One region of the Bacillus sp. JJ1609 genome, then DNA from elsewhere that is predicted to be linked to it. Evidence: predicted binding sites of a transcription regulator. Region 1 holds the regulator's gene; the other holds the start of a gene.
The links. The regulator LexA, encoded in region 1, represses DNA repair genes until DNA is damaged. The targets are predictions, from matches to a motif close to CGAACATATGTTCG.

Region 1 (11,483 bases):
ATCGCATTTTTGATAAAGGCTTCACTTCAACTGCCTACCATCAAGATAACGCTGCTACCGGCATGGGACTATATCTTGCCAAAAAAGCTGCTAAACCATTAATGATACAAATTAGTGTAGAGTCTGTTCTTGGCAATGGTACTACTTTTACTCTTACCTTCCCAAAATCGAATGAATTTGTCAGGATAACAGGCATGTGACAAAAATGTCACATGCCTTTGCTGATTGTTCGGTGAATCGAAGGAATCCATCGTGTATTGATTCTATAATGAAGCTATCAAAGAAAGGATGTGCTGATATGATCGTCTTGGAAGCAAATAAACTCCATAAAACATATGGCAATAAATTTAATAAGCAAGAGGTACTGAAAGGCCTTGATATTAAAATCCACAAAGGAGAGTTTGTCAGCATAATGGGTGCTTCTGGTTCAGGCAAAACGACTTTGCTGAATGTCCTCTCCTCCATTGATACAGTAAGCAATGGTTCCATTAAGATTGAAGGACAAGAAATTACTGAACTTAAGGAAAAGCAGCTCGCAGAATTTCGCAAGCACCATCTGGGGTTTATTTTTCAGGAATATAATCTGCTTGACACATTAACAGTAAAGGAAAATATCCTATTACCATTGTCCGTCAGCAAAACGCCGAAAAAAGAAGCAGAACAAAAATTTGAACTGGTAGCAAGTGAACTCGGTATTTCTGATATTAAAAATAAATATCCAAATGAAATTTCCGGCGGTCAAAAACAGCGTACCTCGGCCGCACGAGCTTTCATTCACGAACCAAGCATCATTTTCGCTGATGAACCGACAGGCGCCCTTGATTCCAAGTCGGCTTCTGACCTGTTGAATAAGCTCAGTGAATTAAATCTAAAACTAATGGCTACTATTGTCATGGTCACCCACGATCCAGTAGCAGCTAGTTACTGCAGCCGTGTCATCTTTATCAAGGACGGACAAATATACACTGAATTAATTAAGGGTGACCAATCAAGGCAGGCGTTCTTCAAAGATATTATGAAAACCCAAGGTGTGCTGGGCGGTGTCCAAAATGAACTTTAACCAGCTCATGCTTCGAAATCTCAAAAAGAACTTAAAAAATTATTATCTATATGTATTTGCGCTTATTTTCAGCGTCGCTCTTTATTTTGCCTTTGTCACACTCCAATATGACCCGGCATTGGATCAAACGAAGGATGGGATAAAAGGAGCAGCCTCCATCAAGGCAGCTTCCGTTTTACTCGTTGCCATCGTCTCTATTTTTCTTATGTATGCTAACAATATTTTTATCAAAAGAAGAAGTAAAGAAATCGGCTTATTTCAACTAGTAGGGATGACAAAGAACAAGATTTTCCGCATCCTCAGTGCTGAAAATTTCATCCTTTATTATGGTTCGTTAATCATTGGAGTTTTCCTTGGTTTTTCTGCCTCTAAGCTTATGATTATGATTCTGTTTAAGATAACCCAGATTAACGGGATCGCAACTCTTCACTTCTCTGGCACAGCATTTATTCAAACGCTGATTGTATTCTCAGTTATCTATGTAATTATTATGCTGCTGAATTATCTTTTCATTAAACGGCAAAGCATTTTATCTTTGTTCAGAGTCATTTCATCTTCAGAAGGAAAAATAAAGAAGTTATCTGTCTGGGAGATGTTGATTGGCATCCTTGGTGTTGTTTTAATTAGTTCAGGATATTATGTTTCCTCCTTGTTATTTGAAGGAGATTTTACAACGATGAATGAATTGTTCCTGGCTATGGTATTCATATTGGCTTCAGTTATTATCGGGACCTACCTTTTTTATAAAGGATCAGTCAGTTTCATTGCCAATCTGATTAGAAAAAAGAAGGACGGTTATTTAAATATAAATGAAGTACTGTCGCTGTCCTCAATCATGTTCCGAATGAAATCAAACGCTGTTCTACTAACGATTATCACTACCGTATCTGCCCTTGCGATTGGCTTATTATCATTAAGTTATATTTCCTATTATTCAGCAGAAAAAATGGCTATCAATAATGTTCCAGCGAATTTTGCTTTTATCAATACAAAATCTGCTGAAAAATTCAAAACTGCTTTAGAGGGTAATGATATTTCTTTTAGAGAAAATAGAATTGAAGTATTACAAGCATTAATGAACGCCGGAGAAATCATTGGTTTAAAAATGGAGGACTATACACAGGACCCTGAATCAATGAGTGTTTCTGTTATTAGCGAAAAATCTGTTAATCTAGAAGTAGCGAAAGGTGATGCTTATTTAACTGGCTATAGTGATATCATGGTGAAATTTATTTCGATGAAGGACTCGGGTCCAATTGAGGTAAAAGGGAAAACAACTGCCATTCCATTAAATTATCTTGGTATGAAAAAAGAATTTCCTGTTTCAAGATATTTTGGCAGTTCTCCAGTAGCTGTCGTTGATCAAAAAGTATTTGATACACTAAAGGAAGATTTGAATCCCTCCTTACAATATGAATCATCCCTTTATATCGGCATAGATATTAAAAATGAGAAGAATCTTGAAAAGGCAAATGTATTGTTTCATGAAATGAAGTTAGGTGAAATTGACGGAAATGAATCCAGACTTGATTTAACAAACCAGCAAAAAAGCCAAATGGGGCTGATCATGTTCATCGTCGGCTTCCTTGGGTTGACATTTTTGGTCACCTCGGGCTGCATTCTATATTTTAAACAAATGGATCAAAGCGAGGATGAAAAACCAAACTACACGATTCTGCGTAAACTTGGTTTCACCAAGGGAGATTTGCTTAGAGGTATCCAGGCAAAACAAAGTTTTAACTTTGGCATTCCTTTAATAATTGGCTTGATGCACAGCTACTTTGCTGTGAAATCTGGGTGGTTCTTTTTCGGAACAGAATTATGGTGGCCAATGCTGATTGTCATGGTCCTTTACACAGCACTTTATTCGATTTTTGGTGTACTATCCGTGATTTATTCTAAAAAGGTCATTAATGATTCACTCTAAAATATTTCTTTTAAGCCAGTCTGCGGGTGCAGACTGGCCTTTATTTTTATTTTTCAGGATCAGTAGATACTTGCCAATCTATTCCGAATTTATCTGTTACCTGGCCATAAGCTGGGCTCCAAAAGGTTTCCTGAATTGGCATCGTTACCTTGCCACCATCCTGCAGCTTCTCAAATATCTCATTAGCCTTCTCTTTATTGCTGATCAAAAGCGCTACTGTAACCTGGTTTCCCAGCTGATAAGGATGACCCGGCATATTATCAGAAAGCATCAAAAGTGCATTTCCAACTTTCAGCTGAGCATTCATAACAAGATTTTTCATTTCAGGAGCAATTGGATAATTAGGATCCTCAGGCATATCTCCAAATGTAGAGAGATTAATCACTTCTGCTCCTAATGCATGCTGATAGAATTTCACTGCTTCCTGACCGTTTCCATTCGTAACTAAATAAGGGACAATTCCTGTTACCATGACAGCACCTCTTCTTCTTTTTATAGAACTTACGTTCGTATTTAACTTTACCATATATTTCTGCACGACACAATAAACTATTTTGCCCATTCATGATTAAAATATAATTACTATTATCCTTGAATAAACGGACCAATTAAAACCTTGCTGCAAATTTCTCTAATTAGAAATTAGTTAATTTACTTTATCAATTGTATCACAATAACATTTTTACCTCCTCTGCTTGTAAAGCTTGTTGAAATGCAGACAAGCTATATTGCTAAATGACTCAAAAATTTCAACTTAACTTTTTCAATTCTTTTTTCAACAAAAAAAACGAGTATAAAACCAAATGGTTTCATACTCGTTTTGTGTATTTAGTTTTGTTCAAGCAAAGCTTTCACACGAGCTACTACATTGTTCACAGAGAAGCCGTACTCTTCCATGATTTTTTCACCTGGTGCTGAGGCTCCAAATGTGTCAATCGCAATAACTTCACCTTCATCGCCAACATAGCGGTGCCAGCCTAGTGAAGAGCCCATTTCAATTCCAAGTCGTTTCTTGACTGACTTAGGAATGACACTTTCTTTATATTCCTTTGATTGTTGCTCGAAACGATCCCAAGAAGGCATGCTGACTACTGAGACATTAATGCCTTCAGAAGCAAGAGCTTCTTGAGCCTGTACTGCAAGGCCTACTTCAGAGCCTGCAGCAAGCAGCATTGCATCTGCTGTTTCTTTTCCTGCAGGTGAAATTACGTATGCACCTTTAGATACTCCTTCATAAGCATTCTTAGCAGTATCTTTAATGGTAGGAAGGTTTTGGCGAGTCAACACAAGCGCAGTTGGCGTCTTTGTTGATTCAACAGCTAATTTCCAAGCCGCTGCTGTTTCATTTCCATCAGCAGGACGGATTACTGACAAGTTGGGAATTGCGCGAAGACCAGCAAGTTGTTCAACTGGTTCATGTGTTGGTCCGTCTTCTCCTACTGCAATGCTGTCATGAGTGAATACATATGTCACAGGCAATCCCATTAATGCAGCAAGTCTGATTGCAGGTTTAAGGTAGTCAGAGAATACGAAGAAAGTTCCCCCGAATACTTTTAAACCGCCGTGAAGAGCCATTCCGTTCATTGCTGCTCCCATTGCGAATTCACGCACTCCGAACCAGATGTTGCGGCCTTCAAAAGAACCTGGGAAGAAATCTCCTGTTCCTTTAATCATTGTCTTGTTGGAACCCGCAAGGTCAGCAGATCCTCCAACTAGATAAGGAAGATTTTTTGCGATGCCGTTAAGAGCTTCACCTGAAGATGCACGACTTGCAAGACTCTTTCCGTCTTCATATACCGGAATGTCCTTATCCCATCCTTCTACAAGCTCAGCATTCATTGCTTTTTCTAGCTGTGCACCGAGTTCAGGATACTCGCTCTTATATTTAGCGAATAGTTCATTCCATGCCTGCTCAGTTTGTTCACCCTTATCAGCAATCTGCTGTTTAAAGTGGTCATATACTTCGCCAGGGACATGGAAGTCTTCTTCAAAAGTCCATTTGTATGCTTCTTTAGTAAGCTTAAGTTCGTCAGCGCCAAGTGGAGCACCGTGAACATCAGATTTACCAGAAAGGTTAGGTGAACCATAACCGATAACCGTTTTTACTTCGATTAATGTTGGACGATTTTCATCTGTCTTCGCTTCTTCCAGTGCTTTAGCGATTTCTTCAAGGTTGTTGCCATCCTCTACACGAATATACTGCCACCCATATGCCTTGAATCGGTCAGCAACACTTTCAGAGAATGACTTATTTAACTCTCCGTCCAGTGAAATGTCGTTCGAATCATACATAACGACCAATCTGCCTAATTTGAGGTGAGCTGCAAGAGAAGCTGCCTCTGCTGATACACCTTCCATTAAGTCTCCATCGCCGCAAATGCTATATGTATAGTGGTCAACGATGTTATAGTTGTCCTTATTGTAAACAGCTGCAAGGTGGCGTTCAGCCATTGCCATACCTACTGCCATAGCAACCCCTTGTCCTAGTGGACCTGTAGTAGCATCGATTCCTGCTGTGTGGCCAAATTCAGGGTGGCCTGGAGTTTTGCTGCCCCACTGGCGGAATTGCTTAATGTCATCCATTGAAAGGTCATAACCTGCAAGGTGCAACAAGCTGTATAACAACATTGATCCATGACCTGCAGATAATACAAAACGGTCACGGTTAAACCATTCAGGATTTTTAGGGTTGATGTTCATGTAACGAGTCCAAAGCGTGTATGCCATCGGAGCTGCTCCCATTGGCATGCCAGGGTGTCCGGAATTCGCCTTTTCAATTGCGTCAATCGATAAAGTACGAATTGAATCAATTGAAAGCATATCAATTTTATTAAACATTAAATACATCCTTTCTATAAGTACTGGCTACAATCTTAATATTATAGCGAGAATAATTATTATACAACAAATTGTGCCTGAAGGAGACAGAAAAGGCCGTATAGTTATTTATTTTGACACAAATGCCTTAAAGTTATGTAACAGAATCCACGCAGTTACGCTGTTTTAAGTACTGTTCCAACTCACTTTAGAAACAGAAAAAGGATACAAACATTATGTATCCCTTTGTATGAACTCTATTAATGAAGCTTATTTTTGTTTTGAAATTCTTTTAGCTTACCAGGAGTAACATCATTCCCAGCTGGATCCACAATGGTTACACCTTTTAATGTATTAAGCATGGAAGAACGGAAGGATTGCAGATATTCTGCTCGAAGCTTCGTTTGTTCCTTTGCCTCTTCCTCAGTCAACTTTGATGCTTTTGCTTTTCGTGCCAATTCATTAATTCTGGCAATTTTATCACTAGATAGCATTGGTAAAGCTCCTTTGTAAAAAAGTTACGTTAAAAGTCATGTTACTAGAATCAGGGGATTTTTACAAGAAAGGAGTTTCCTCATCCTTTGTCTCTATGTATTCTAGATATCTGCGATTAACTGTTGCTTTTGAAACATTGAACCCAAAGCCTCTTAATGTTGCAGCAATCTCGGCAAAAGTAAGACCATTATTCCTGAGCTTGACAATCTCTTCGATTGGCATATCTTTCCGTTCTCTCCCAGAATGGTCACCTTGATTTTTCAAGTTCCGCTGAGGCTTATATCCGTGCTCAATAGCCCGCTGCATCCCTCTTTTGATTTTGATATTGTGGATCTTTCTTTGATATTCTTCGACCATGCTCACAATTTGAAGCACCATCGAATCTGATTCTGAAAGCTGAAGCTCACCATTGTGCGAAATACTGTAAAGCTTGATTTTTTCTTTTAAAATGCAGTGGAGAATTGCGACCTTAGCATTTCCTCTGCCAAGACGTGTTTCATCCTGAATCAACAGTGCTCCGATTGTTTTATCTTTAATTAGGTCGAGGAGTTCCAATATACCTTCTCTTTCAAGATCGTATCCGCTTGCCTGCTCCTTAATGATTCTCTGAACCTCGAAGCCGTAGCTGCCAGCAAGGCGGATTAATTCCTCCTCCTGCCTCGCCAGTGAGGTTTCCTGTGTTTCTTTTGTCGTACTTACGCGGCAATAAATAATTGCTTTCATGATGTCACCTTATTCGCTTTGCTTATTTTATCTTTCTGCGCCGGCAATCTGTGTCGGCTCTACTTGTTCAGCCATCACGGGGATGACAAGTTCATCGCCAGGAAAAATCACCTCGCCGGCTATTCCATTTTTTTTCTGTACCCAGCTAACGAACTCGTTTTCTGAAAGATTATGTTCATTTGCATATGTTTCGGCAATCTCCCATAATGATTGCCCTTCTTCTATAGTAACAGTTATGTATGCATCGTCTGAAATATTTAAATGAGCTTTCGCCACTAACGAAAAAATCAAGCTGACAGCAAGCAGGATGATTGCATATGAATAGTTTTCCCAAAGTTTTTTCATGTTCAGCACCTCTTTGCGAATGTATGTTCGTTCATTTGATTTCATTATAAAACGAACATTTGTTTCGTGTCAACTAAATATTCGAACTTATGTTTGTATCTCGATAGAGGACATGGTATAATAAGGACAAGAAAATATACGAGGTGCGTGAATATGACGAAGTTATCGAAACGGCAACAAGACATATTTGAGTTCATTAAAGGTGAAGTCAAGAAAAAAGGATATCCACCATCCGTACGCGAAATTGGCGAAGCGGTTGGCCTTGCCTCCAGCTCCACTGTCCATGGACATTTAGCTAGACTAGAAAGCAAGGGCTTGATCAGACGCGATCCTACAAAGCCGCGCGCAATCGAAATCCTTGAAATAGAAGAAGATAGCCGTATCCCTAAATATAATGTTGTCAACGTACCTGTCGTTGGTAAAGTAACTGCGGGTATGCCGATTACGGCAATCGAAAATGTCGAAGAGTACTTCCCTCTTCCTGATCGTCTCGTCCCTCATGATGAGCAAGTGTTCATGCTTGAAATCATGGGAGACAGTATGATTGAAGCGGGAATCCTTGATGGTGATTATGTCATCGTTAAGCAGCAGAAAACGGCCAACAATGGTGATATCGTTGTTGCGATGACAGAAGAAGACGAAGCAACAGTTAAGCGTTTCTTCAAGGAAAAGGATTATTTCAGGCTCCAGCCAGAAAATTCATCCATGGATCCTATTATCCTCCGCAACGTTTCGATTCTGGGCAAAGTGATCGGAGTATACCGTCATATGCATTAAAAAAAAGCAAGCGGCTTTCCGCTTGCTTTTTTACATATGAATCTATTAAATAAGATGTTTTACTGATTATGGAACCTTCAGATTCTCTATAAACCATCTCCATTACGGACTAGCCCCTTTATTATTCTTCTGTTTTATCCTGGTGTTTCACACCTTTACTCTTATAAGGCTTGGCACTTTTAGCCTTATTCGCGCTTGATTGCCATCTGTTCCATCCTTTTTTACCTGTACCTCGACCTGTTCCGCCTTTACTCTTCGCTTTACTCATGTTTATCAACTCCGTTCATTTATAAATACAACCATATTGTTAACCATTTTAATTGATGAAACACATTTAGAATGGAAAGATACAGTTCTAAACTATTTCGTGATTATCTTTGTGTATCTAATTTATACTACCCCTTATCTAGGAGAGTAGCACATTTTACCATTTACAGGGCAGAACCCCTAGCATGTTGTCCATTATCTCATAAGATAATGTATCAACAAGGGAAGGAGTTGAAAAAAATGGGATGCAACAGAAATAACAACGATGTTTCTAATGTTTTTTTCCCTAACAGGGACAGGGATAGGGACCGTAATCAAGTGAGAGCAACTATTGACTTTGATGATCTTTGCCGCGCAGTGCGCCGTTGTATTATCGAAGACTTAGAAGGTGCTCAGGATGATAGAGATGATCGTGATCGTGATCGCGATCGTGATGATCGTAATCGCCACCACAGAAAATGTGGATGCTGGTTCTAATTTAAATCCACACCTAATTCGCTAAAAAGAATCCCGGAGGTATTTATCTTCCGGGAGTCTTTTTCATCTTTAATATTTTCTAGTACCATTTTACATTCTGAACAGGGAGAACTTTTACGATGTCATTTAAATAGGCTTCCTTTTGCCCAGCAGTTAACCACAGATGTACAATTCCGGAATCCTGGCTGCTCCTAATCAAACGGCCCATTCCCTGCCTTAAACGCAGCAGCATATATGGCAGGTCAATCTCTACAGTTGCGTTATTGGCATGCTTTCGTTTCGCCTGGAAAACAGGATCATGAGGAGGGAACGGCAAGGAAGAAATAATCACCTGGATTAATGATTCACCTGGAACGTCCAATCCTTCCCATAAACTATAAGAACATAGTACTGTTGTATGCTCGCTTTGGAAGGCCTTTACGGTTTCACTAATTTCTCTGTCTCCCTCAAAAAGTATGGCAAATGGCCATTTTTGAATATCTGCCCATGCCCTAAAGCGTTCCATTTCCTGAGAGGATGAAAATAACACAAGAGATTTTCCGTTTTGGCTTAATAAGTCGGCCCCAATCTGCTCCCATTTATTCGTTTCATCTGTCTGGATGTGTCCCGCCATCTTCATCTGCTCTTCATAATCAAACGGAGACGCCACTGTAAAGGAAGAAAACTGTTCAATACCAAGGCTTTTAGCAATATAACTAAAGTCGCCAGCCTGGGATAATGTAGCTGAAGAAAAAACAAAAGGAATATTTTGTGAAAAGACTTCCTTCTTCAAAATTTCTTCAACTAATCGAGGCATAATAACCAATGATGTTTGAACCTCATTCTCCTCAAGCCAGAAGATCCCTTCATCATTTTTAAGGAAAATTCCTAAACCATAAGCAAAGAACTCCAAATACTCTTCCATGATTTTCAAATGGTAATCATCGATGACGAATAATTCAGCATCAAAAACAAGCTGATCCATCAAATCACTTACCTTTTTCTCAAGGGTTTCAGCTGTTTTCCTGATACTAGCAAGGAGCGGAACTTCTTTTCGATTAGATCCTACAACCGCTACTGAGTTATCAACAAGCAGGTCGAACCATGCATCATGAAGCTCTAAAATATCCTCGATTAAATAAAGCGACTCTTCCCTAACATCCTGATGCATATATCCTGTTAGGACCGTCGTCAGCGTTTGTGAGTTAAAACGATAAGTAAGCCCTTTTTGCGCTGCAAATTCAAGCAGGTGGCCTTCATCAAAAATGACGGTGCTCGCTTCAGGGAGAAGCGGCATTTGCCCTTCCCTTTTGCGGGACTCTTTCGTCCAGACATGTTCCATATAAAAGTCATGGGAACATATGATTAAATCACCAGCATGACGGTAGTGATCACGGTTCAAGGTTTGGCCGCAGCGGTGGCGCCATTCACAAGTGGAGCATTGCTGGAGCGGATCCCATGCCATCATGGACCATTTTTCATTGGATACCCATGGATATTCTTTGCGGTCACCATAACGGCTGAAAGAGTTCATGGATATGCCTTCATCAAAGATGAAATCCGGCAGCTGGTCATGAACATCGAGAATCTCTTTTTCATTCGTTGTATTTGAAAGATTGTCGAGCTTCTTTACACAGACATAATTTTCTCGGGCCTTTGCTAATCGGACATCCACATTCAGGCCAAGTGCTTTCTCAAGCTTTTCAATATCTCCGCCTTCTTTTACAAGCTGCTCAATAAGTGTTTCATCCGAACATGAAATAATGGCCGGTTTTCTCATATAACGGGCATAAAGGATGGCATATATTAGATATACAAATGTTTTGCCAGTTCCCACTCCCGCTTCCGCAAAAATGATTCCCTTATTTTTAAAAGCCTGCTCCACCTGGAAGGCCATATATATCTGTTCGTCACGCAGTTCATAGCCTTTTTCAGGCAAAATATCATAAAATACATCACCAATATAATCACCTAATAAATCAAAAAAGGTATCGTCCTTGGTAATGGTAAATGGAAGTGTGTTTGTCATGCATTCTTCTCCTCAAAAATTACGCATTTTCGTTCTTGGCACAAAAAAGCCAACTTTTATCATAACAGAAAAATAAACTTACGCGCAAAAGATAAAGCAAAATTTATCTATTTTAAAAAATCTTCGATTCTATATATGGAATATACTGCTAAAATGAATGTAGATTATTTCTTATGAAATTACGGAGATAACGAAAGAAATAGGTATAAGGTACGTAGAAGAAATCCAGACCCAATAACTAGTTTGTGAGTAATTCACTATTACCTAAAACAATATCAATACAGGATATCAAAATAAAGGCATTGGCTCCGTACTAGTAACCAGAGGTTTGGAAGCTTGTAGAGAATCAGGTTATCATCAAATTTTGTACTTGGTCATCCTAACTTTCACCCTCGATTCGGATTCGCCTCTTCCAAAGCTTTTGGAATAAATCCCCCTTTCCCCGTGCCAGATGAGGTATTTATGGGACTTGAACTCGAAAGCGGTTCATTATCAGGGATGCAAGGAAGGATCGAATATCCGCCTGCATTTAACGCTGTTTCTTAGACTTTGGGTTGAAAAAGAGCCTTTGAGACACTTTTTTAATA
Region 2 (11,483 bases), on a different contig from region 1:
GATTGATGTTCCAATAAGGGCCATTGGAACAATGAAATGAAGAAAAAAGCTTGATTGATGTTCCAATAAGAGCCATTGGAACAATGAAGGGGAGAAAAAAGCTTGATTGATGTTCCAATAAGAGCCATTGGAACAATGAAATGGAGAAAAAAGCTTAATTGATGTTCCAATAAAGGCCATTGGAACAATGAAATGAAGAAAATGGCACTCCTGATGTTCCAATAAGGATTTAAAGCTGAGAAAGTACACACAAACAATTTTTCACATTCAAAATTAAGCAAGCTAGCAATGACACTGCTTTTTAGGCAGTGTCCACTATTTTCACGGGGGGAAGAGCAGTGCAAATAGGGATTGTAAGTACGGGGATCTATCTTCCCGAAACATATATATCAGGTACAGAAATTGCAAAATTGGCAGGAATTCCAGAAGCAGTTGTGGAAGTGAAAATGGGAATCAAGAAAAAGCCTGTTCCGGGACCGGATGACCATACTTGCGAGATGGGAATCAAAGCTGCGAGAATTGCAATTGAAAAAGCAGCTATTGACCCATTAGACATAGACCTGGTCATCTATATTGGCGAGGAATACAAGGAGTATCCTTTATGGACAGCAGGCATCAAGCTTCAGGAAGAAATTGGCGCTAAAAACGCCTGGGCGTTTGATACTGCTTTAAGATGCGGCACAACAGTGATGGCCTTGAAATTGGCTAAAGGGATGATGCTCTCGTATCCTGAGATCAATACAGTCCTGCTCGCAGGCGGCTACCGTAACGGCGACTTCATAGATTATGAGAATCCGAGGACACGCTTCATGTATAACCTTGGAGCCGGAGGAGGGGCTATTTTATTGAAAAAGGGCCACAAAGAGAATCTCCTGCTTGAAACAGAAATGATTACAGATGGTTCTTTTTCCGAGGATGTGGTCGTTGTTGCAGGCGGAACGAAAAATCCGATATCTGCTGAAAATCTTGAACGCGGATTGTACCAGCTTGATGTATTGGATCCTCAAGGGATGAAAGACCGCCTGGAGCAAAAGTCGATGGTTAACTTCCTAAAGGTGATAAGGGGCTCCGTACAAAAGAGCGGATTTTCTGATAAAGAAATCGCTTATGTCGGCATGCTTCATATGAAAAGATCAGCACACGACTATGTTTTGAGCGAGCTTGGCTTAGCAGACTCGAATTCTATTTATCTTGAAGAGTATGGCCATATCGGCCAGATTGACCAGATTCTATCGCTGGAGTTAGCCGAAAGTTCGGGAAAGCTGAAGGACGGCGATATTGCAGTTCTTGTCAGTGCCGGAATCGGATATGCATGGGGTGCCACAACCATACGCTGGGGAAAGGGTGAGTAGTAATGGAAAAAACGGAAGCTCAGGCAGTCGAAATTAAGAAAGTGGATTTGCCAAATGGAGAGACGATCGCATACCGGGAACGGGAAGGTGGCGTGAAAAACGTTCTGTTGATTCATGGGAACATGACTTCATCGAAGCACTGGGATTTGCTGATTGACAAGATGGATTCTGCTTATAAAATTTACGCACTCGACATGAGAGGCTTTGGTGAATCAAGCTACCATAAACCAAATATGTCGATCAAGGATTTTTCGGATGACGTAAAATTGTTTGTCGATGAAATCGGCTTGAAGGATTTTTCAATCATTGGCTGGTCGACAGGCGGGGCTGTTGGAATGCAGTTTGCTGCCGATTATCCTGGCTATTGTGAGAAGCTCATTTTGCTGGCATCTGCTTCAACCCGCGGTTATCCTTTCTTTGGCACAAGCCCGGAAGGCCAGCCGGATGTAAACAATCGGATAACCTCCTATGAAGATGTTAAAGCGGACCTTGGCAAGACAGTCGCTGTCCAAACTGCATATGACCAGCAGAATAGAGCGTTTTTAAAGGCGATGTGGAATATGCTGATCTACACGAATCGTCAGCCGGATGGAGAGCATTATGAAGAGTATGTTGACGATATGCTGACTCAGCGCAATCTAGCGGAAATCTATCATTCTCTCAATACTTTTAACATTAGTGCTGTAAATAACGGGTTAATGGAAGGCACGAATCAGGTGAAGGACATCCAGATACCTGTCCTTGTGCTTCGAGGTGACCGTGATTTGGTCGTCACACAGCGGATGACAGAAGAGATTGTCGAGGATTTTGAAGGCCGTGCTAAATTTGTGGAATTACAGGATTGCGGACATTCTCCGCTGGTGGATGATTTAGCGCAGCTTCAGCAGCATATCGAAGAATTTTTAGCAGAATAGGAAGGTGAGCTTATGAGATTGAAAGATAAGGTTGCGATCATTACAGGCGCTGCTAACGGAATCGGCTTGGCAGCGGCGAAGACCTTTGCTAAAGAAGGAGCAAAAGTGGCATTAGCAGACTTTGACGAGGCAACAGGAACACAGCGTGCAGCTGAGCTGTCTGAAGAAGGATACGAGGTAGCATTTTTTCAGGTGAATGTAGCAGACAGAAGCAGCGTGGATGCCATGGTTCAAAAGGTTCTTGGACAGTTTGGGAAAATTGATATCCTGGTCAATAATGCTGGAATTACAAGAGATGGCATGCTGCACAAGCTAGCAGTCGAAGACTTCCAGAAAGTTGTAGACGTAAACCTGACTGGAGTTTTTAATTGTGCCCAGGCAGTAGTCCCTGCATTGGTCCAGCAAGGCTCAGGCAAGATCATTAATACTTCATCTGTTTCAGGAGTGTATGGCAATGTTGGGCAGACCAATTATGCTGCAACAAAAGCCGGTGTAGTCGGGATGACCAAAACATGGGCAAAGGAACTCGGCCGCAAGGGAATAAACGTAAATGCAGTAGCACCAGGGTTTATCGAAACCGGTATGACCGCCATAGTTCCGGAAAAAGTGCTAGATCAAATGAAAATGATGGTTCCGCTAGGGAGATTGGGTTTACCGGAGGACATCGCGAATGCTTATTTATACCTTGCTTCAGATGAATCCAATTATGTAAACGGAACAACCCTTCATGTAGATGGCGGGATTATGATGTAGATGGTGAAAAAGCGCACTTGTGGCGCTTTTTTTATTTGGGGTGTGGAGGGACGAAAGGCTCAACTGGTAATAAAATTGGTCCAACTGGTAATATATCTGTTTCAACTGGTATTAAATTCATATCAACTGGTATTATATCTGTTTCAACTAGTATTAAAATATGGGGATACAATCGTTCCAACTCAAAATCAATTGTACAATTGCGATTTATGTCGGTAAATCAGTCCAACTGGTGAAAAAGACAATTCAACTGGTGAAAAAACTGCTTCAACTGGTGAAAAAACTGCTTCAACTGGTGAAAAAATGATTCCAACTGGAGAAATAGTTTCCCCGCAACTAAAAAAAGTGTTTAAAAGGATTCATAATGATAAAAAAACTGCACTCATACCAATAATTTGTCCCTTCCAATCTTGAAATCCTTTACAACCGATATTAAATGACACAAAAAACATATATTTTTTACGATTTCAAACTGAAATTTAAATAATTTATAAGCAGCAGATTCTAAATCTTCATTAAAAAAACTGTTTAAACCCAAAAACTTCTTATGGATAAATTTTATAAGATTAACTTTCTATCAAAAGTGGTAAATGGTAATAAAAAGAATGAGGTGCTATACATGGAGGAAAAAAAACAAACTTATTACTTTAACATAGAAAGCGGCGAGGTATTGGATCAGCCTGCTGAGCCGGAGGGCCATTTTACCCTCATTGCTACTGGGGAGGAAATCAAGCATTTTCGTGAGTTCCTGGTTGAGAACTATAAAGCGGATTGGGAAACCTTCGGAAATGCTCATGTCCCTTTCAGAGATCCTGATCGTGAAAATGCGGAATATGATATGACGATGAAGGAAATTTATGCAATGGTTTACAAGCTTGGCGATGCTGAAGCGAAGAACCATGTTAGAAACATGGGAATTCTGGATGAACAGCAGCTGAATAGATAATCAAACTAGAAGCCACAGTCTCGTGCTGTGGCTTTACTTATAAATCTCAACCAATGGATTGTTTGTTGAGAAACATATCTTCACTAATTCCAATCATCAAATCACTCTCTTAGCGTTCTGTAACTAACCTGTAACTCTTATTTTCTAAAATGAATTCATCATGAACGAGAGAGGGAGAGATTGCGGTGAGGTGGGAGCTCGATTGGCTGGAAACGAGAGCGAGAATGACACCGGCGGCCCAAGCAATTGGTGATGCTGAATCGGATCATGCCTGGACTTTTAGGGAGGTCAATGATCGGGCAAAAGCAATAGCCATGTGGCTGCAGGAAAAAGGTGTCCAAAAGGGTGACAGGGTTGCGCTGCTCGCGCCAAACGGAATTAGTTACTTTGATTTGCTGTTTGCCTGTGGGAAAATCGGCGCTATTTTCGTGCCGCTTAACTGGAGACTGTCCGTCGATGAACTTGCCTATATAATTAGCGATTCGGATCCGCTGCTTCTTGCGTTCCATTCCAACTTTACCAATGAGGTTACGATGATATGGCAGCATGAGGCGCGCAGCCTTCCGATAGATGGAACACAATATGAATTGCTGATTGACCAATACGCTGGCCGTCTCAACAAGTCTAAGTTCAGGAACGCTGAAGTGAATGAGGAAGACCCGCTGGCGATGATTTATACCGGAGGAACGACCGGAAAACCGAAAGGGGCAGTCCTGTCACACCGTGCGATCATTTGGAACGGGATATCCACGGTTGTCAGCTGGAACCTGACGAATGAAGATAAGACGGTGACTTATTTGCCGTTGTTTCATACAGGCGGCCTTAATGCGCTTTCGATTCCTATATTGATGGCTGGGGGCCAAATTATTATTGCGAGGGAATTTGTCCCGGAACAAGCCATCGAGAATTTAATAAAATTCAAGTGTACAATCATCCTGTTTGTGCCGACGATGTATCATATGCTTGTGAAATCCGAACACTTTTACAAAGCTGAGTTCAAGGATATGAAAATATTTCTGTCAGGGGGTGCGCCTTGCCCGCTAGATATCTACGAGGCTTTCAAGCAGAAGGGGATGGCGTTCAAGGAAGGCTACGGCTTGACGGAAGCTGGGCCAAATAACTTTTTTATTGATCCAGCAGAGGCTGAACTGAAACGGGGGTCTGTCGGAAAACCGATGCTCTTTAATGCAGTCAGAATCATAAACGAGGAAGGCTGTGAAACAGTTCCCGGCGAGGTTGGGGAACTGGCGATACAGGGGAATCACTCTTTTTCCTACTACTGGAATAATAAAGACGCAACGAAAGACACATTAAGAGATGGCTGGTTATATACTGGTGACCTGGCTAAAAAGGATGAAGAAGGCTATTTCTATATTGTCGGCCGGAAAAAGGAAATGATCATTACCGGCGGGGAAAATGTTTTTCCGCTTGAAATCGAGCACTGGCTATGTTCACATCCATCGATTCAGGAAGCAGCTATAATTGGGATGCCCGATGATAAATGGGGTGAGGTTGTGACAGCCTTTATTGTCCGTGAGGAGAAAAGCGACCTTGAAGAGGCAGAGGTCAAAGAGTATTGCAGACAGAAGCTCGGTGGCTACAAAGTGCCAAAGCATATCCATTTCATTGCTCAAATGCCAAAAACGCATGTCGGTAAAATCGACAAGAAGCTGCTAAAGAATAATGCGTTGATTAAAAACACTGAAAAACAGAAGCCTGTCATATAGAAAACTATATTCCATAGGATTGTTGCAGGTAAATGAAAAGGCATTTCAATTGGCATCAGCTGATTGAAATGCCTTTTCTTCTTTTATAAATAAGCACAGGACAATGTTAAACAAAAACAGCGATGATAACAGCAGCATGACTCCTTTGAATGATAAAAGAGCTGCCACTGGCGGAGCGAGACTTGCGCCACTCAAAAGGATGAAGGAATAGAGCGATAGTGCTTTGGCCCGCTGTCTGCTGCCATAAAAGCCAATCAAGGTTATTGCTGTCGGAATCACAAGTGAGATGGAGGAAACGAAAAAAATCGAAAAAATAACTAAATGAAGCGTGGAATGAAGGACCAGCAGCATGAACGCACTCGTGGCACCAATTGCCAGGCCTCCAATCAATGTCCGCACCTCTCCCCATCGATCCATCATTTTCCCGGTGAAAAGCGATAAGGAAGCACCAATCAAGCCAACCAGTCGGATCATCAGCAGGTCTGAGGGCGGACCGATAAAGAACCTGCCGATTGAATCGTAAAATGCAATGATTGAAAATAGAAGCGAAAACGTAATGATAAAGCATTTCATCAAGCGCGAATCGGATAATAAGTTGAAAAAAACACTACATAGTGGCCTGCTTCCCACTTCAGGACTTGGAGATTCTTTTAGCAAAAAGTAAGCAATCGCAAACAGGACAAAATAGGCTCCAGAGAAAAAAATATAAACGCTGTTCCAGGAATACAGGCTTGCAAGGAAAGCGCTGGCGACCTGCCCAAAGATGCCAGCGATTAAAAACCCCGTATTGATTAAAACTACAAGGATGGTCCTTTGTCTGAAAGTGAATAAATCGTAGGAATAAGCAAATGCGACAGAAGCGAAGGTCGCAAGAGTGAGCCCCTGCAGCGAACGGGTGACCCAGAGGCTGATCGAGCCGGTGGAAAAGCCGACAGCAAGCGTTGTCAGCGCAGATGCCAAAAGTCCATAGACAAGGATTTTCCTGCGGCCAGTGAAGTCAGAAATTGGTCCAAAGGAAAGAAGCCCGCATGCATAGAAAAAGGTAAACAGCCCGCCAGCTAACACGACATGGGACTCGGCAATGGCAAGATTGTCCGCCAGAATGGAATAGATCGGAATTAAAGTATAAATATTGCTCGCAACCATAATTGCACATACCGTCAGAAGAATTGACACTTTTTGAAAAAGGGTCATTGATTTCACATCGATCACCTGCCAACAATAACATATGCATACACCCAACAGATTGTAGGTTGTTTTGGGAAAAATTAACGGAGTCTTTGCTTCCAAAACCAGGGGTAAAAAAGGTATAATAAATTCATATACAGAACAATTGTTTGGCAACAGAAATACATCCAAAGGCGCATAGAATGAAGCGCCTTTTTCAATTTTTATATGAAGAAAAATTCTATGCTATCATCAACATAAGAGACTTTAATTTTAATAGGGAGAAAGGGGAAGTCAGATGTCTGTACGTTTGGTATTAGGGCGCTCGGGGAGCGGGAAGACCGAGCTGATCATTCAGGAAATTAAGCACAGGCTTATTGCTGACCCGCAAGGCGACCCGGTCATCTATCTTGTTCCTGAGCAAATGTCGTTCTTGTCAGAATACCGGTTATCCACTGATCCAGAGCTCGGGGGAATGATCAGGGCGCAGGTGTACAGCTTTCCTCGTCTTGCCTGGAGGGTTCTTCAGGAAACAGGCGGATTCACAAGGCATCATTTGGATAGCGTCGGGGTCAGCATGATGATCCGCAAGATTATTGAGGATAAAAAAGACGACCTGAAGATCTTTCAAAAAGCAGCTGACAAAAATGGCTTCGTCCAGCAAATGGAACAGATGCTGATCGAGTTTAAGCGTTATGCAATCAAGCCGGAAGAGCTTGCGGGAAAAATGGCAGGTACTTCCGAGGGCAATAAAGCGCTTGGCGATAAAATCCATGACCTGGAGCTTGTTTACAGGCAATTTGAAGATGAGCTGTTTGGTAAATATATTGACTCAGAGGATTACTTCAGGCTACTTGCCGAAAAAGTGCCTGTTTCTGAGTACTTAAAAAATGCAGAAGTATATATAGATGGCTTTTACAGCTTCACTCCGCTTGAGTTGATGATTATTGATCAGCTGATCGGTACGTGTAAAAGAGTAACCATCGCCTTGCCAGTTGATGAGAATTTTAAAGACGAACAGCCGGATGAACTCCATTTGTTCAGGGTCACCGGAGAAACATGTCAAAACCTTCACGATATGATCAAGACAAAGGGGTATGACCTGGAAGAAGAAGTTGTTTTGACAGAACAGAAGCGATGGAATGAGGAGTCTTTAAAGCATCTCGAGAGCGAATTCGATTCCAGGCCAGCATCAAGGTTTAATGGAGAGGCCGCTATCCATATTGCCCAGGCCGCCAACAGAAGAGCCGAAATAGAAGGTGTTGCCCGGAAAATACGCGGACTTGCAAGAGTTAAGGGCTATCGATACCGGGATATAGCGGTGCTTATGAGAGGCAGCGACTATCGGGAAGTGCTTGAAACGATTTTTGATGACTACGGTCTTCCTTACTTTATCGACCAGAAAAGAAATATGCTGAACCATCCGCTGGTCGAGCTTGTTCGTTCAAGCCTTGAAACGGTCTTGGGGAAATGGCGGTATGAACCGATTTTCAGGGCAGTAAAAACGGACCTGTTATTCCCTGCTGGAGCAGACATCAACAAAATGCGCGAACAAATGGACATGCTTGAGAATTATGCTCTTGCCTATGGTATCCAAGGTGAAAAATGGACGAAAAAGGAACGATGGAAATACAGGCGGATCAGAGGCCTTGAGTTTGACGGTGCTGTACAGACTGATGCAGAAAAGCAGACAGAGCAGGAACTGAATGACCTGAGACTGCTCATTACAGCGCCGCTGATGAGGATGGCCCGGAGGCTGAAGAGGGCAGACACTGGACGGAAAATGTCTGAAGCGGTGTATTTGTTCATGGAAGAGCTTGATATTCCAGCCAAGCTTGAACTCTGGAGAATGGCCGCTGAACAGGAAGGCAGGCTCGTCGAAGCAAGGGAGCATGAACAAGCGTGGAATGCTGTTATTGACCTGCTCGATCAGTTTGTGGAAATGCTCGGATACAGCAAGGTAGCCCCTAAGCAGTTCGTCACAATCCTGGATGCAGGCTTTGAATCTTTGAAGTTTTCACTGATTCCTCCGGCTATTGACCAGGTGCTCATCGCAGACATTGAAAAGACAAGGCTAGCCGATATCAAGGTTGCGTTTGTCATTGGGGTTAACGAAGGCGTACTTCCTGCGAAGATGTCCGAGGATGGAATTTTCGGCGATGATGACCGTGATCTTCTGCAATCAAAGGGAGTAAAGCTTGCTCCGGGCAGCCGTACGAAATTGCTTGATGAGAATTTCATCGCCTATAAGGCGTTTGTTACGCCATCAGAGCTTCTTTATATCAGCTATCCAATTGCCAATGAAGAAGGAAAAGCGTTGATGCCATCCTCCTTTATCAAAAGGATATCAGACCTTTTCCCGGAGCATCAAACTCACTACTTCTTGCCTGATCCATCTGAATTGCCAGAGCAGGATCAGCTTGAATACGCAGCAGGAGAAAATGTGGCATTATCTTACCTGACTTCCCAGCTGCAGCTTAAGAAGCGGAATTATCCTGTCTACGATTTCTGGTGGGATATATACGATTATTATATGAAAGACCATCGCTGGGCGGACACTGCGCGTAAGGTTCTATCCAGTCTCTTTTACGAAAACAGGGCGAAGCAGCTGTCCGAAGATGTCAGCAAGGAGCTGTACGGAGAGCAAATTGAAGCGAGCGTATCAAGAATGGAGCTTTTCAACAGCTGCCCGTTCTCACACTATGTCCAGCATGGACTGAAGCTCCGCGATAGACAGATTTTCAGGCTCGAAGCACCAGATATCGGAGACTTGTTCCATGCAGCATTAAAAGAAATTGCCGAAACGGTTATGGAACAAAACCTCAGCTGGGCAAGCTTGACAAGAGTACAGGCTGAAGCACTAGCCAAGGATGCGGTTCAGAAACTGGCGCCGAAATTGCAAAACGAGATACTGCTCAGTTCGAACAGGCACCATTATATCAAGCAAAAGCTGCAAAATATCATCAGCCGTGCTTCACTAGTGTTAAGTGAGCATGCTAAGGTCAGCGGGTTCTCACCTGTGGGGCTGGAGCTTGGTTTTGGCCGACAGGGAAAGCTGCCTCCGCTTGCGTTTTCACTTAAGAATGGCACAAGGATGGAACTGATGGGCCGAATCGACCGTGTCGATAAAGCAGAGGATGATCATGGTGTATATCTGAGGGTTGTCGACTATAAATCCAGCGTGAAGGATGTCAATCTGACAGAGGTTTACTACGGGGTTGCATTGCAAATGCTCACCTATCTGGACATTATCATCACCCACTCGCCATTATTGGTGGGAACGCCAGCAGACCCAGCCGGAGTCTTGTATTTCCATGTCCATAATCCGATTGTCAATGCTTCAAAAATGCTGACCCTTGATGAAATTGAAGAAGAGATTCTCAAGCGGTTTAAAATGAATGGCTTGCTGCTTAACGATGAAAATGTCATTAGGCTTATGGACAAAAGCATTGATACAGGCAGCTCCCAAATCATTTCAGCTGGTTTTAAAAAGGACGGAAGCCTTCTTAAAAGCTCGAAGGTTGCGAGCAAAGAAGACTTTGATCATTTAAGGCAGTTTGTACGCAAGAAATATGTTGAAACAGGAAACGGAATCGTCAGCGGAATCGTTGATGTTTCTCCATATAAGCTCAAGGACCGCGCTCCATGCACATTCTGTTCCTTCAAGCCTGTTTGCCAGTTTGACCAGGCAGTGGAATCCAATGAGTTCAGGAAGCTTCCAGTGATCAAGAAGGAAGATTTGCTTGAAGCCTTGCGCCAGGATGAAAGCCTAAAGGTAAATGATGGCCTGAATGTAAACTCAGATAGATTAGAAGAAATAAAGAAACAAGATATTCTTGCATCAATCGGGGAGGAGGAAGAGGATCTTGGCTAAAATGAATATACCCCCAGTACCGGAAGGGGCAACCTGGACGGAAGATCAGTGGAAGGCGATCATGGCATCAGGACAGGATATCCTGGTCGCAGCTGCGGCTGGATCTGGAAAGACGGCTGTTTTAGTAGAGAGGATCATCAAAAAAATTACAGCGGAGAATGATCCCATTGATGTGGACGAGCTGCTCGTTGTGACGTTCACCAATGCTTCAGCCGCGGAAATGCGCCACAGAATTGGAGAGGCTCTGGAGAAAGCGATTGATGCCAATCCTGGTTCGATCCATTTAAAAAAGCAGCTTAGCCTGCTGAACCGGGCATCCATTTCCACACTCCATTCCTTTTGCCTTGATGTAATCAGGAAGTATTATTATCTGATTGATGTTGACCCAGGCTTCAGGATTGCTGATGAGACCGAGGGCCAGCTATTAAGAGATGAAGTAATAGAGGAGCTATTCGAAGAAGAATACGGAAAGGCAGACAACCAGTTGTTTTTTAACCTCGTTGATGCGTTCACGAATGACCGCAGCGACGAAGGATTGAAGGATATTATTGCAGACCTTTTTGATTTTGCCAGATCCAATCCATCACCCGATGTGTATCTCGATTCGATCGTTTCGATGTATGATGCTGCAGGAACATCGTCCATTGAGGACCTGCCATTTATGAAGGTTCTAAAGGCAGATATCGAGCTCCAGCTTCAGGGAGCAAAGCAACTCCTTGAACAAGGATTGGAGATTGCAAGAATGCCAGC

Region 2: addB (helicase-exonuclease AddAB subunit AddB) is a predicted target of LexA. The motif match lies at 7,019-7,032, and genes of this name have one in related genera.

Annotation. Positions count from the first base shown of each region.
Region 1 is NZ_JBALSS010000007.1:120,641-132,123, forward strand. Features, by position in the region: gene V7654_RS08390 (sensor histidine kinase) at 1-200, shown strand, start outside; gene V7654_RS08395 (ABC transporter ATP-binding protein) at 299-1,060, shown strand; gene V7654_RS08400 (ABC transporter permease) at 1,050-2,987, shown strand; gene V7654_RS08405 (VOC family protein) at 3,034-3,459, opposite strand; gene tkt (transketolase) at 3,816-5,825, opposite strand; gene V7654_RS08415 (DUF896 domain-containing protein) at 6,065-6,298, opposite strand; gene V7654_RS08420 (YneB family resolvase-like protein) at 6,360-7,022, opposite strand; gene yneA (cell division suppressor protein YneA) at 7,050-7,367, opposite strand; gene lexA (transcriptional repressor LexA) at 7,521-8,144, shown strand; gene V7654_RS08435 (DUF3934 family protein) at 8,266-8,412, opposite strand; gene V7654_RS08440 (ATP-dependent DNA helicase) at 8,968-10,896, opposite strand; gene V7654_RS23910 (GNAT family N-acetyltransferase) at 11,171-11,326, shown strand.
Region 2 is NZ_JBALSS010000008.1:98,871-110,353, reverse strand. Features, by position in the region: gene V7654_RS09280 (hypothetical protein) at 1-6, shown strand, start outside; gene V7654_RS09275 (3-oxoacyl-ACP synthase) at 339-1,352, shown strand; gene phaZ (intracellular short-chain-length polyhydroxyalkanoate depolymerase) at 1,355-2,266, shown strand; gene fabG (3-oxoacyl-ACP reductase FabG) at 2,279-3,019, shown strand; gene V7654_RS09260 (hydrolase) at 3,639-3,965, shown strand; gene V7654_RS09255 (class I adenylate-forming enzyme family protein) at 4,151-5,692, shown strand; gene V7654_RS09250 (MFS transporter) at 5,738-6,868, opposite strand; gene addB (helicase-exonuclease AddAB subunit AddB) at 7,158-10,733, shown strand; gene addA (helicase-exonuclease AddAB subunit AddA) at 10,735-11,483, shown strand, end outside.